One region of the Paenibacillus sp. plas6 genome, then DNA from elsewhere that is predicted to be linked to it. Evidence: predicted binding sites of a transcription regulator. Region 1 holds the regulator's gene; the other holds the start of a gene.
What was found. The regulator Rex, encoded in region 1, represses fermentation and respiration genes when NADH is low (regulators of the CRP and FNR family bind a similar motif). The targets are predictions, from matches to a motif close to TTGTGAAATATTTCACAA.

Region 1 (7,544 bases):
GCATGGCAAGAAGCAATCGACACTTCCTTCCCTACGCTACAAGATATTAAAGAGCATTGGGACAAGCTGTTTGAATATTTATATGAAATTTTAACAGCTGAAGCAGAAACTTCTGGCAATGATGCTACAGAGCAGGCTGGAGGTTTTGTGCTGCGCCTAGATCAAAACAATCTGCCGAGCCGTTGGAGCAATATCGTCGAAACTGAAAATGAAGTATATGTTGGACTCAATCGCTTTACGAAGTCATTAGAAAAGCTAGCTGCAGATATTAAAGAGCGATTAGATGAAGATCTTGTACTGTCTGGATTATTAACGGATTTAAATGGGGTTGTGCGTGAGCTAAATCGTATTAAGGATGAGTTGCGTCAATTTATTGGGTTTAAAATGGACGATTATGTATACTGGGTGGAAGGAACTCAGAACTATAAGTTTCGTTCTGTTCAATTATTAGCATCGCCAATAGACGTATCGCCATTGCTAAAAAAATATCTGTTTAATGTTAAAGATAGCGTTATTATGACCTCTGCGACGTTATCTATCCAAAAAAATTTCACTTATGTGAAAGAACAGCTAGGTCTCAATTTTGAGCTAGAGGACCGAGTCAATGAAGTAATTCTTGATTCCCCGTTTCGTTATCGTGAGCAGGCGTTAGTTATTATTCCAAGAGATTTTCCAGTATTGAAGGGTTCTAACGTACCTCAGTCGTATTTAGATAAATTAGTAAGCTCATTATTTGATTGCGCTGTTGGGCTTGGTGGCAAAATGCTTATTTTGTTCACTTCCTATAGAATGCTTAAGCAGGTGTATGATCCGTTAAAGGAATTGCTTGAACCTCAAAATATTACCGTTTTAGGTCAAGGAATTGATAGTAATAACCGGACGAAGCTGACGAGAAGATTTTTACAGCAACAGCAATCTGTTTTGCTAGGTACAAGCAGTTTTTGGGAAGGTGTTGACATCCCAGGAGAAGCATTGCAATGCTTAGCGATCGTTCGCTTACCATTCCAGCCGCCTAATCATCCGCTAGTTGAAGCGAAGTCAGAGTTACTTTTACGCGAAAAGAAAAATCCGTTTATGAAGCTTTCTATTCCGCAGGCGGTTATTCGCTTTAAGCAAGGTTTTGGGCGTTTAGTACGCACAGCAACCGATAAAGGAATTGTTATCATTTATGATACACGCGTAATCGAAGCTTATTATGGCAAACATTTTCTATATTCATTGCCAGGTCCGAAAATTGAGACAATGTTTGCAGACCAGATGGTACAACGAATGGATCAATGGCTTAATCCTTCATAGATCCTTCATAGTACTAGGAAAGATTGGTTGTAAAAGAAAGGGAGGGGCATCAATTGAAACAAGAAAAAATATCTGATGCTGTCGTCAAGCGATTACCCTTGTATTTGCAAGTATTAAATGAGTTAAAGGTTCGTGAGGTTAAGACAGTATCTTCACAAGAGCTTGGACATTTATTAGATTTTAATCCTGCGCAAATACGCAAGGATTTAGCATACTTTGGTGATTTTGGTCGCAAGGGCATTGGCTATGAAGTTGATTATTTAATTGATAAAATTCGGCAAATTCTAAAGATTAATCAAACGATTAATGTAGCACTTATCGGTGCAGGAAATTTGGGGCATGCTTTATGCAACTATAATAAGTATAGCAAGGATAATATGCAAATCGTTGCGGTATTTGACTCATACGAAGGTAAAATCGGGACAAAAATAAATAATTTAATTGTTCAACCGATGTCAGAGCTTTCAGAAACGATTAAGAAAATGAATATCCGCATCGGAATTATTACCGTTCCTGCTCAGGAAGCACAAACAGTTGCCAATCAGTTAATTGAAGGGGGAATTGAAGGGATTCTTAATTTCGCTCCAACTATTTTACGTGCTCCTGAGGAGGTACGGGTACAACACGCTGATTTTACAAAGGAATTATTAAGTCTTGCCTACTACTTAAATCATAAAGAGGAGGAAAATAATGAGTAAAATATGGGTAAAAAATGGTGCCTTCATTACAATGGCAACTGACAAGCCGCAGGTGTTTCATGGACATATGTTAGTAGAAAACGGAGTTATTTCATATGTTGGTGAACAAGAGCCTGCTGCTTGCGAAGGGGCAGAAGTAGTTGATGGCAAAGGCTTATTGTTTATGCCTGGACTTGTAAATACGCATGGACATGCTGCGATGTCGTTGCTGCGCGGTTATTCAGATGATCAGCAACTGCAAGTATGGCTTCAAGAAAAAATGTGGCCAATGGAGGCTAAATATGTTGATGCGGACACAAGAGCCGGCAGCAACTTGGCGATTGCGGAAATGCTATTAAGCGGAACAACAACGTTTGTTGATATGTATGATCGTATGGATCAAGTAGCAGGAGCCGCAGTGGAAGCTGGTATTCGTGCGTTTTTAACTCGCGGTGTTATCGGTTTATGTTCTCCTGAGGAGCAAACAGCTAAGCTTGAAGATGCGATTAGCTTTGCAAAGCAATGGAACGGAGCGGGGGATGGACGAATTCGAACAATGCTATCTCCGCATAGCCCATATACTTGCCCGCCTGACTATATTGAGCGTATTATTGCCGCTGCACATGAGCTTGATTTGCCGCTACATACGCATATGTCAGAAACAAAAGCAGAAGTTCAGCAAAATGTTGATCAGTACGGAAAACGTCCTGTAGCACACTTAGATGCGCTTGGCTTTTTTAGTCGTCCTGCATTGCTGGCTCATGCTGTGCATTTGACTGATGAAGAAATTGATTTATTAGCAACTCGCGGCGCTTCCATATCTCATAATCCGATTAGCAATCTTAAGCTAGCCAGCGGTGTTGCTCGTGTGCCTGACTTATTAGCAAAAGGGGTAAAGCTGTCTTTAGGTACAGATAGCGTGGCAAGTAATAACAATTTAGATTTGTTCCAGGAAATTCGTGCAGTTGCATTATTGCATAAAGGAGTATATGGTGATCCAACTGCGGTGCCTGCATACACAGCATTGCAACTTGGCACATCGCTTGGTGCGCAAGCGATATGGCATAATCATATCGGTATTTTAGAGGCTGGAAAAGCTGCTGACTTTATTGCGATTAATATTGATCAGCCTCATTTCTTCCCGCGTACCGATCTTGTTTCGCATCTTGTATATGCTGCAAATGGACGAGATGTTCAGCATGTTTGGGTAGCTGGTAAACAACTTGTGAAAAACAGACAGCTGCTTACACTTGATGAGGAAAAAATTCGTTATGAGGCAGAGGCAGCTTATCAGCGCCTATTGAAATAAAATGAGAGCAATTGAAAAAAAACGACCGCCGTTAATGACCAAACGACGCTGGACTATTTTAATCTTGTTGTTGCTTGTCGCAATCATTACATTGATTGCACTTTTTTACCGTTCCATTCAGAGCGAGGTTTGGCAGCAAGAAAGCGATATTAAAAAAATAATCGAGCAGAGAGCAGCCTATGATTTAGAAAGCATCGAGAGCTTAGAAAAATATGTATGGGAATCTGCTTATTGGATATTGCTGGCTAACAAGGTTGAGAACGGTGCATTAACATATTCAGTGTGGGATAATACAAATTTCATTGCTGAGCTTAATTATAACGTGGCAATAACGAAAGAGGATATGCAGAATATCGTTACAAAAAGCAAAAGTAATGCGACGAACATCAGCTTGCAAGCGGGTTATGCATTTAATCAATTTGTATGGGAAGTTAAATATCGTGATCGCGATACTTCGCATATGAAAATTGCTTTCTATAATATGACCACTGGAGCCTTAATTGATGAATATACGATTCCTAAGGGCAGTATGCCGATTAGCGATTCGTAACTGAATAAGGCAACATGAAAATTAAATAATTGTATAAATCAATTAAAACCTTTAAGGATTATAACTGCAAGATTAGAATAACTAATTTTATTGCTGTTAATTTTCCTTAAAGGTTTTTTTGCTATCGATTTGTATATTTCAACTTTTTAATCAATTTCATGCATAATCTCCTCATTAAAAAAAGCTTCCTTTATTTATATAATACATCAAGTGTAAATAAGTGATATACTTATTGATATACTCTAGTTATATACATTTATATATACTAATTATTATGTTTTATTATATAAAATTTTATTAGATAGAGGAGATGCTGCTATGAAAGATTTGAAGTTTAAACCAGTTATTGTTTCATTCCTAGTTGTTGTTCTGCTATTAGCAGCAGGAAGTCTTGGATATCGTTATATTGCACAGGAAAAACCGTTGCAAGAACAGCTTGCAAGCATGCAATATTCACAGATTACATTACCGCTTAAAAAGCAAGATGGGAAATATAATATCTCCATGCAAGTAGAAGAGAACTACAAGCTTCAGCAAGCATTCGATGAGCTTAAAGAAGTGATGGCTAAGCAAAAGTTAAATGAAACTGACTACACCCTTTCATTAGTTCACAATGATACTGAAAGTGCAGAGCTAAAAGCCATTTGGCAGAAGCAGTTGTTTGCAATAGCAGAGATAATGGCTAACGGGCAATATTCAAAATTACCTGAGCTTATGCAATTGATTGAACAGCAAAATGAAGGTGTAGAGGCAATAGCCGATATGGACGAGCAATATGTTTACATTACATTGCTTAAGGATGGACTGCGTTTAGATCAATTGCTTCCACTTGATGGCGGTAAAATGGAGGTATGGAATAATGCGAAATAATATATTAGAAATCTTGATCGGAACTGCACTAGCTCTGCTCGTGTTTGCGATAGGTTATTTCGTACATTTTGGTGCAGCGGTATTAATATTGCTGCTTATTGCTTTCTTATATGTCATGCAATTTAATAGTAAAGGCTCTCTAGGTTTAGCGAGCTTAAAAAATAAAAAGGAGCAAGTTATTCCGCCTATTACATTTGATCATGTTGGCGGGCAAGAGCATGTAAAGCATGAGCTTCAAGAAGCGCTTGATTTTCTTGTTAATCGTGAGCAAATTGCTAAACGAGGCATACGAATTTTAAAAGGGATACTTTTAACGGGTCCTCCTGGAACAGGTAAGACATTGTTAGCGAAGGCAGCAGCAAATTATACAGACAGTGCGTTTGTCGCAGCATCAGGCAGTGAATTTGTCGAAAAGTACGTAGGTACAGGCGCCAATCGCGTACGTGAATTATTTACGAAGGCACGCAAGCAGGCTAGAGCAATGGGGAAAAAAAGTGCAATTATCTTTATTGATGAAATCGATGTGATTGGCGGTAAACGTGACGGTGGACAGCTGCGTGAGTACGATCAGACGCTCAATCAGCTATTAACGGAGTTAGATGGGATTTATCATGACGCTGAAGTTCATATTTTATTAATCGCAGCGACAAACCGTAAAGATATGCTTGATGATGCTTTACTTCGTCCAGGGCGATTCGATCGCCATATTGAAGTAGCATTGCCTGATAAGCGGTCAAGAAAGCATATTTTACAACTTCATGCTGCCAACAAAACACTAGCTGATAACATCGATTTTGATGAATTAGCAAAAGATACGTACCAATTCTCTGGAGCACAATTAGAAGCAGTAATGAATGAAGCGGCAATATATGCGATGCGAGCGGGCGATGAAGCCATCTTGCAGGAGCATATTCAAAATGCAATTGATAAAGTGCTGTTAGGTGAGAAAAATAATCGTGAAGCAACAACTGAAGATAAAATTCGAGTTGCTCGTCATGAACTTGGTCATGCGATTATGGCAGAAGTAACGACTCCCGGATCGGTAGCACAAGTCGTACTTTCTCCACGTGGAGGAGCACTAGGCTTTGTTAGGCATACGCCGCTTGCGGATAAATATCTGTATACAAAGACAGAGCTTGAGCATAAAATAATGGTCACACTTGGTGGAGCGGTTGCAGAGGAAATTTATTACGGTGAACGCAGCACTGGATCAAAGGGAGATTTTGATCAAGCGTTAAACATTGTGAAAACGATGGTTGAATGCGGATTAACAGATGAAGGGATCATTAATGCGGAAATGATGACCGCTGATCGCTGGAGTGCTATTAGTAACAAAGTACTAAATGAATGCTTAGAAAAAACAAAACAATACCTTATCAAGCATGCGAATGTTTTTGAACAAACGTTACCAATATTGTTAGAAGAAGAATTCATAAATGGTGACAAATTTCGAAATCTTATGCAAGAAAACGTTTGAAAATAAGATATTTTTGTAACAATTTGCAGAATAGCGCTTACTTTCACTACAAAATATCTTTAAAACAGGTATAATAATATTGACAAAACACTAAGGAGAAACTAATACCTATGATAAAGAAAGTTGGAGTTGTTGGAGTAGGCACAATGGGTCAAGGCATAGCAGAAATGCTTGCAAAAAATAGTCTTGATGTCTACATTATGGAGAAATCTGCTGATCGTCTTGAACATGCACAGCATATGATCGAAGTAAGCCTAGATAAACAAATAGAAAAATGGGCTATTACTACTTCTGAAAAAAAATTGATACTTTCTCGTATCCATGCAGTAACTGAACTTGAACAGTTATCTCAGTGTGAATTAATTATTGAATCCATTTCTGAAGATCTTGAAGCGAAAAAAGAGCTTTTCAAGCAATTGGATCAAATTACTTCCGCTGAAACGATTTTGGCAAGTAATACCTCATCTTTAAGCTTAACTGAAATTGCAAGTGCAACACGTTCTCCTGAACGTGTAATTGGAATGCACTTTGTTCATCCAGTTGCAACAATTAACATTGTTGAAGTTGTTCGCGGATTGAAAACTTCTGAAGCAACTGTTGAAGCAATGAAAGAGTTTGCTGATGCCATTCAGAAAAAAGCTGTTATGGTGTTTGAATCACCAGGCTTTGTTACAACTAGACTGATTTGTCTATTCATTAATGAAGCACTCCATGTATTAGAAGAAGGGGTAGCAACTGTAGAGGATATTGATTTGGCGATGCGTAACGGATATTCCTTTAAATATGGACCTTTCCAAATGGCAGATCATTTTGGCTTAGATTCTGTTCAATCTGCATTGGAAAATATGTTCCGTGAGTATGGCGAATTGAAATATCGTCCTTCTTTTGTCCTTAAGAAAATGGTCCGTGCAGGACATCTAGGTGTGAAAACAGGACAAGGCTTTTTCAAATATGATACGGATGGAGATCGAATTTAATGAAAATACTTGTTATTAATGCTGGTAGCTCTTCGATTAAATACCAGCTTTTTGATATGACTGATGAGAGTGTACTAGCTAGCGGCCGTGTAGAACGTATTGGAATGGATTCTTCAATCATCGTACATGAGCCAAAAGGTATGGACGAAATTGTAGAGGTTAAAGAAATTTTGGATCATGTTGCTGGTGTTAAAGTCGTTATCGAAAAGCTGACACATGAGCAATATGGTGTTGTTAAATCAATGGATGAAATTGAAGCGGTTGGTCATCGTATTGTCCATGGTGGTGAGTCATTCAAAGGTTCAGCAATCGTCACTAACGAAGTAAAAAATGAAATTCGTCGTTTGTTTGACCTTGCACCATTGCATAACCCAGCTCATATGATGGG
Region 2 (7,544 bases), 1.9 Mb from region 1:
CCATCAGCATCAATATAATCAAATGTAGTGGCAGTGCCAAAATCAACAACAATAAGCGGCGCGCCATATTTCTCAATTGCCGCCACTGAATTAACGATTCTATCTGCGCCTACTTCACGTGGATTCTCATAGCGAATATTTAGTCCAGTTTTAATACCAGGACCAACAACTAGCGGAGCTTTTTTCAAGTATTTTAAGCAAATCTGCTCCAGCAGTCCCATTAATGGAGGGACAACAGAAGAGATAGCAACCCCTTTAATACTGTCTAAGCTTAGACCAGCATATTGAAACAGATTATGAATCATAATGCCATACTCATCCACGGTACCTGAACGATTGGTGCTTATCCGCCAATGATGCAGGAGCTCTTTTCCTTGATATATGCCTAAAACAATATTTGTATTACCGACATCAATTACTAAAATCACGTAGCTGCTCCACCCTTCTTCTCGTTCAAATCTAAGCTAATGTCCAACGACTGAAAAGAGTATGTCAAACCTCCAACAGAAATTACATCTACTCCTGTTGCAGCTTTCTCATAAATGGTGTCTAACGTAATACCGCCAGATGCTTCTACTATAACATGTGGAGATTGTGCTTTAATATACATAACCGCTTCCTTCATTGCACTGCTTGACATGTTATCAAGCATAATAATGTCCGCACCTGCAGCAAGTGCCTCTTGAACTTGCTCCATCGACTCGGTTTCCACCTCAATTTTCATCGTATGAGGAATACGCTGACGCGCTGCTTTTACTGCAGCGGTAATGCCACCAGCACCTTTAATATGATTATCTTTAATCATCACAGCATCATACAAGCCAAAACGATGGTTATGACCTCCGCCAACGCGCACCGCATACTTTTCTAATAATCGATGACCTGGCGTTGTTTTTCTTGTATCGACTAAACGAGTTGGCAAGCCTTGCAAGGCATCAACAAACTGCTTCGTTTTTGTAGCAATCCCCGACATACGCTGCATCAAGTTCAGTGCAAGACGTTCGCCTGTAAGTAAGCTTCGCGTGCTGCCCTCTACCTCGATAATGACAGTACCCTTATCAACAAAATCACCATCGTTCACCAATGCTTTAAATTGCAAAGACTTATCAACGACTTCAAATACTAATGAAGCTACATGAATTCCAGCAATAACTCCTGCCTCTTTCATATGAATAATCGCCTTAGCTTGCGAATCTGCTGGAATAGTTGCCTCCGTTGTAATATCGCCATTTCCGATATCTTCAGCAAGCCAATTGCGAATTTGTGCCTTTAGATCCTCAGCATAACCGCCTGTTGTCCATTCAAACATGTTGAATCCACCCTTCTAATTGCCCTTGATTACGATTCATAATGGTGTGCTTATTCCAGTTTAGATCATCTCGTTCTGGAAAATCCTCACGATAATGACCGCCTCGGCTTTCTTCACGATAAAGCGCTGAGGTCATCGTGAGCAATGCGCATGTCAGCATATTGGCAAACTCAAACTCAGCACGCTCCATTAATTCCGTATCAAAAATTGAGCATTGTCGATTCAACTCCTCTAAACCTCTTAACAGCCCTTCCCGATTACGCTTCAAACCAGCAAAACGAACCATTACCTTTTGCAGCTTAAGCCGACGTTCAACAAAAGGCTGCATAGCATGCGGCTGTCGAGCGCTTTTATACACAATATGCGGAGTATATTCGATAGGCTCTAGTTTTGCAATTCTATCAACAATACGTTTACCAAATACAATTGCCTCTGATAAGGAATTACTAGCTAGACGATTTGCCCCATGGACGCCAGTAGAAGATACCTCACCACAAGCAAAAAGTCGAGAAATATTTGTTTCACCATTTAAATCTGTCTGTACGCCGCCCATTAAATAATGCATAGCTGGCGCAACAGGAATCCAGTCTGTTGTTAAATCTAAGCCATAGTTGAGGCAAGTTTTATAGATTGTTGGAAAACGATGCTTAACTAGTTCTGGTGATTCGTGTGTAATATCGATATAGACGAAGGTCGATTTAGTTTCCTCCATTTCACTTACAATCGCACGTGCCACAATATCACGTGGAGCAAGCTCTAGTCTAGCATCATATTTTTCCATAAACCGCTCGCCTTTAATATTACGCAAAATTGCACCTTCACCACGCACTGCTTCAGAAATTAAAAAGCGTGGCGCACCAGGATAACAAAGGGCAGTAGGATGGAACTGCACAAACTCCATATCACGAATCGTCGCACCGGCACGATAAGCCATTGCCACCCCATCACCTGTTGCTACATCTGGATTTGTTGTATAGCGATAAAGCTGCCCTGCTCCACCTGAGCATAACACAGTCGCTTTTCCACGAAGAAACAACCGTTCACCGTTATCCTTTTGAACGATAGCTCCATAGCAAACATTGTTTTCTGTTACAAGATCGATAATAAAGTGATTGTCCCATACTTCAATAGCTGGTGAAGCAATTGCTCTTTCTGATAGAGCACGAACAATTTCATATCCTGTCGCATCACCATTTGCATGCAAAATTCGACGCTGACTATGTGCACCTTCTTTTGTTAAAGCATACTCGCCATTTTCAATATCAAAATGCGTCCCAAGCTGAATAAGATGCTCTACACCCATTGGACCTTCATGCACAAGCACATTAACAGCCTCAACATCACATAATCCTGCGCCGGCAATTAATGTATCTTGTAAGTGATATTCCGGCGAATCATCCTCAGAAATTACCGCAGCAATGCCCCCCTGTGCATAGCGTGTATTGCTATCAAGCAATGATTTTTTTGTCACCAGAACTACCTTTGACGTTTCGCTAGCGCGCAATGCGGTAAATAAGCCTGCTATACCTGCGCCGATCACAATAACATCAGTGTCGACAATCGGCATTTTCTGTAGATCAATATCAACTAAATATTTAGGTATCACTGTAGTACCCTCCGTCAATTCCCTTCATAATAGGAATAACGCATGCTACTATTTAACTAGTAGCATGCGCTCCAATGATTGACGTGCCTGGTCAGCAATATGAGGCGGCACGTAAATTTGAGGCTGCATCGTTTCTAAACATTTCACCAGCTTTTTCAGGTTATTCACTTTCATATTTGGACAAACAAGATATTTCGATGCAAAATGGAATTTTTTATTAGGACTGTCTAAACGAAGCTGGTATCCTGTACCGTCCTCTGTACCAACAATGAACTCCTGACATGGTGATTCCTTACAATATTTAATAATTGCTGTTGTACTTCCTACAAAGTCACCTAATGCCACGACTTCAGGTCGGCACTCAGGATGAACAACAAACTGTGCATTTGGATACTGTGCTTTCATTTCTTCAACATCTTTAACAGTTAACATATCATGCGTATTGCAATAGCCTTCCCATATAATCATCTTTTTGTCGGTATGCTGTTGTACATAATGACCAAGATTTTTATCAGGAACCCAAATCACTTCGTCGCTTTCTACGGAATTAACGACTTTAACTGCATTGGCAGACGTACAGCAAATATCTGTCTCTGCTTTAATCTCTGCTGAAGAATTGATATATGTCACAACTGTGGCATTCGGATGCTGTGCTTTCAGCTTACGTAAGCCTTCTACATTCACCATATCTGCCATTGGACAGCCTGCGCGTTCATCTGGAATAATTACTGTTTTGTTAGGTGCTAATATTTTTGCACTCTCTCCCATAAAATGAACACCGCAAAATACAATGGTATCAGCATCCGTTTGTGCAGCTTTCTGCGCAAGCAAGAAGGAATCTCCTCTAAAATCTGCTACCTCTTGAATTTCATCGCGCTGATAATAATGAGCTAGAATAATTGCATTGCGCTCTTTTTTTAATTCCATCAAGCGTTCACGCAATAGGCGGTTTTGTTCCTGCTTGCGTTCAAGCGCCAAAGTTTCCACAATAATCCTCTCCTTAAGAATGCGTTAGTAAAGCACTTCCATGAGTAGCAACTTTGTGAAATCATGCACTTACTTTTCTAGTCGCTACCAAAGCTTTTAAAAGTTTGTGAACAATTGCAAATGATTCAAGATTTAATTTACATGTGTTACCGCTTCATGTCAATGGAATTGAGCGCAAATGTTCATCAATGTTTAAGAAAAAAATGTAATTAAAAATAAATAGGCTGTATTGCAAGCTCAATATGCTAACAATACAGCCTATCCTAATTTTTTCGGTTAGCGTCTAACTACTTAATGGTGTTATTCTTTCTTGTCGTCATTGTTAGACGGTTGCTCTTCAACAATGCCTTGCTGCTTCTCTGATTCATCTTGCTCACGCTTCTGAATCCGTACTTTTACATCGCCAATTTCATCGACAATTGGCTCAGTCGTTGTAACTTCAGCTACATTTGTCGCTTCTTTATTAGCGCTACTGCTTGATCCGTTATTACTTTTATTACCACCAGAGAATGGCTCAGGCAGTTCGCCTGTAGTAATTAACGATTTAATTTGCTCAAGCTCAAGTGTTTCCACTTCAAGCAAAGTATTTGCAATAAGGTGCATTTCCTTGCTTTTCTCTAGTAGCAACTTTTTCGTACGTTCATAGCAGCTATTAATAATTGATTGCATTTCTTGGTCAATTTCGTAAGCGATTTGATCAGAGTAGTTTTGCTCATGACCTAAGTCACGACCTAAAAATACTTGACCTTGCGAATTACCAAACTGCATTGGTCCAAGACGGTCGCTCATACCATATTCGGTAATCATGCTGCGAACAATAGCTGTTGCTTGTTTAAAGTCACTGTATGCACCTGTACCGATTTCACCAATAAATAGCTCTTCGGCAACACGACCTGCTAGCAAACCACAAACGCGGTCAAGCAGTTCATTTTTCGTTACAAGCATACGGTCTTCTTTAGGTAGCATAATCACATAACCACCAGCACGTCCACGCGGAATAATCGTTACCTTGTGAACTTGATCGGCATGTTCCATGAAAAATCCAGCTACAGTATGACCAGCTTCGTGATAAGCAACGATACGTTTCTCACGCTCACTGATCACGCGGCTTTTCTTCTCTGTACCTACGATAACACGGTCAATCGCATCATCAATATCAACCATATTGATTTCTTTTTTATTGCGGCGTGCTGCAAGTAGAGCCGCCTCATTCAATAGGTTTTCAAGGTCAGCGCCACTAAAACCTGTTGTACGTTTTGCAATTACATCAAGTTTTACGTCACTTGTTAGCGGCTTATTGCGTGCATGCACTTTAAGTACCGCTTCACGACCTTTCACGTCTGGACGATCTACCGTAATTTGACGGTCAAAACGCCCCGGGCGAAGTAAGGCTGGGTCAAGAATATCTGCTCGGTTCGTTGCAGCGATAATAATAATTCCTTCGTTTGCTCCGAAACCGTCCATTTCAACAAGCATTTGGTTCAATGTTTGTTCACGTTCATCGTGACCGCCGCCAAGACCTGCACCACGTTGACGACCAACAGCGTCAATCTCGTCAATAAATATAATACATGGCGCATTTTTCTTTGCATTTTCAAACAGGTCACGAACACGAGAAGCACCGACACCAACAAACATTTCTACGAAGTCAGAACCGGAAATACTAAAGAACGGTACGCCTGCTTCACCAGCAACAGCTCGTGCTAGCAATGTTTTACCTGTTCCCGGAGGACCAACTAACAGCACGCCTTTTGGAATACGTGCCCCTACCATATTAAACTTGCGCGGGTCCTTCAAAAATTCAACAACTTCGACTAACTCTTGCTTTTCCTCATCGCAACCAGCAACATCCTGGAATGTTACGCGTTTTTTCTCCTCATTGTATAGCTTGGCTCGACTTTTACCAAAGTTCATAACTTTACCGCCGCCACCTTGAGCTTGATTCATGAGGAAGAAGAATAAGATAATCATCAACACGAACGGAATTATCGTAATTAGGAAATTCGTCCAGAATCCTGCTGTCTTCATCTTTTCATACTTTAATGTAAAATTATACTGCTGCCTTAACTGCTCAAATTGATCTGGTGCATTTACCCCAGCTCGCGAAGTAAAGTTTTGACTACTGCCATCAGCAGGAGCATCCTTATACTTACCAGTTACTAAATAGGACTCATCCTCATACTTTAAAGTAATTTCTCCTACCTTACCAGATTCGATCGCTGTAATCAGCTCATCAAATCTTATAGGTTTAGATGAATCACTTGAATTATTGATGTAGTTATAAATCCCTATCGTAACTAAAAAAATGATTAAATAATAACCTGTATTACGGATGAACCGTTTCATCCCCTACCTCCTCTCAGACGCTTAAAATATTTTACCATAGCATGACTTTCCATCACAATAGAGGTTGCTCGGAGACTACATGCGTGGTTAAGAATAGATTTCCGGTTTTAAAACACCAATAAACGGAAGGTTACGATATTTTTCTGCATAATCAAGACCATAGCCAACAACAAATTCATCTGGAAGCGTATAGCCTTTGTAATGCGGCTGTAAATCTACCGTACGACGAGCAGGCTTGTCAAACAATGTAGCAATCGTTACGGAAGCTGCATTGCGATGCTCTAATACATCAACTAGGTAACTCAAAGTCAAGCCGCTATCAATAATATCTTCTACAATTAGGACATGACGACCTTCAACCGAGACATCCAAATCTTTAATAATTTTTACAACGCCAGAAGATTTCGTTGATTGCCCATAGCTCGAAACAGCCATAAAGTCAATTTCCAATGGAATTTTAATTTCTTTTACAAGATCTGCCATAAAAATAAAGGCACCTTTAAGAATACAAATTACAAGCGGATTGCGATCTGCGAAATCCTTTGTAAGCTGCTCTCCCAGCTCCTTAACCTTAAGTGCAATGTCTTCTTCGCTATATAGTACTTTCTCAATATCGTTTAACAACTGTGATCCCCCTACACTAAACTATGTTATGTTCATAAACGTGCTTCATTCCAATTCATCGCTTTCAGATGACCAGTACCGATCACATTTAAGATGTAGTAACCATTTTGAATTTTCGTTAACAAGTCCAAACAATGAGCGGCGAATACCTGGCAACCATAAAATCTCACCAGATCCATCAGCAATAATAGGATAATGATCACGCTTTGCTGCTGCAATTTTAGCATCCACGAACATATCTTGCACTTTTTTTGAGCCCTTTAATCCTAAAACTTGCATGCGATCTCCATTAATTCGCTTGCGGATCACTAGTGGCATCGTAAGTGCATCAATATCAAATACAGCTTCGTACTTAGAACGCAGCTGTGGCTGCTCATTTTTGTCAACTAGACAAGCTCGAATAAGCCAATCTCCATATTGCAGCTCGCACGGCAACTGCTCTTGATATAGAAGTAATGGCGTTATCACAGAGCCTGCATTTTCATAATCCTTAATATGTACAAATCGTAATTGTTCATATTCGCGAACACAGATTAAACCTGCACCAATATCCATTCTGCCTACACTTTTAGTGTCTAGTCGCGCCACTGTTCTTATTCGTTCAACACCTTCAAATGACACAACATCTTCATCTTGCGACAGATAACTTAATATTAGTTTAATAAGTCTCCT

Region 2: the regulator Rex is predicted to act here: its motif matches at 4,007-4,024, upstream of nadA (quinolinate synthase NadA).

What each region holds. Positions count from the first base shown of each region.
Region 1 covers NZ_CM170151.1:59,030-66,573, reverse strand. The annotation lists gene dinG (ATP-dependent DNA helicase DinG) at 1-1,296, shown strand, start outside; gene AC2TDL_RS00245 (redox-sensing transcriptional repressor Rex) at 1,350-1,994, shown strand; gene AC2TDL_RS00240 (amidohydrolase) at 1,987-3,282, shown strand; gene AC2TDL_RS00235 (hypothetical protein) at 3,284-3,832, shown strand; gene AC2TDL_RS00230 (hypothetical protein) at 4,151-4,702, shown strand; gene AC2TDL_RS00225 (AAA family ATPase) at 4,692-6,179, shown strand; gene AC2TDL_RS00220 (3-hydroxyacyl-CoA dehydrogenase family protein) at 6,290-7,156, shown strand; gene AC2TDL_RS00215 (acetate/propionate family kinase) at 7,156-7,544, shown strand, end outside.
Region 2 covers NZ_CM170151.1:2,005,538-2,013,081, forward strand. The annotation lists gene AC2TDL_RS08990 (type III pantothenate kinase) at 1-428, opposite strand, end outside; gene nadC (carboxylating nicotinate-nucleotide diphosphorylase) at 425-1,309, opposite strand; gene nadB (L-aspartate oxidase) at 1,302-2,915, opposite strand; gene nadA (quinolinate synthase NadA) at 2,964-3,902, opposite strand; gene ftsH (ATP-dependent zinc metalloprotease FtsH) at 4,203-6,248, opposite strand; gene hpt (hypoxanthine phosphoribosyltransferase) at 6,336-6,872, opposite strand; gene tilS (tRNA lysidine(34) synthetase TilS) at 6,918-7,544, opposite strand, start outside.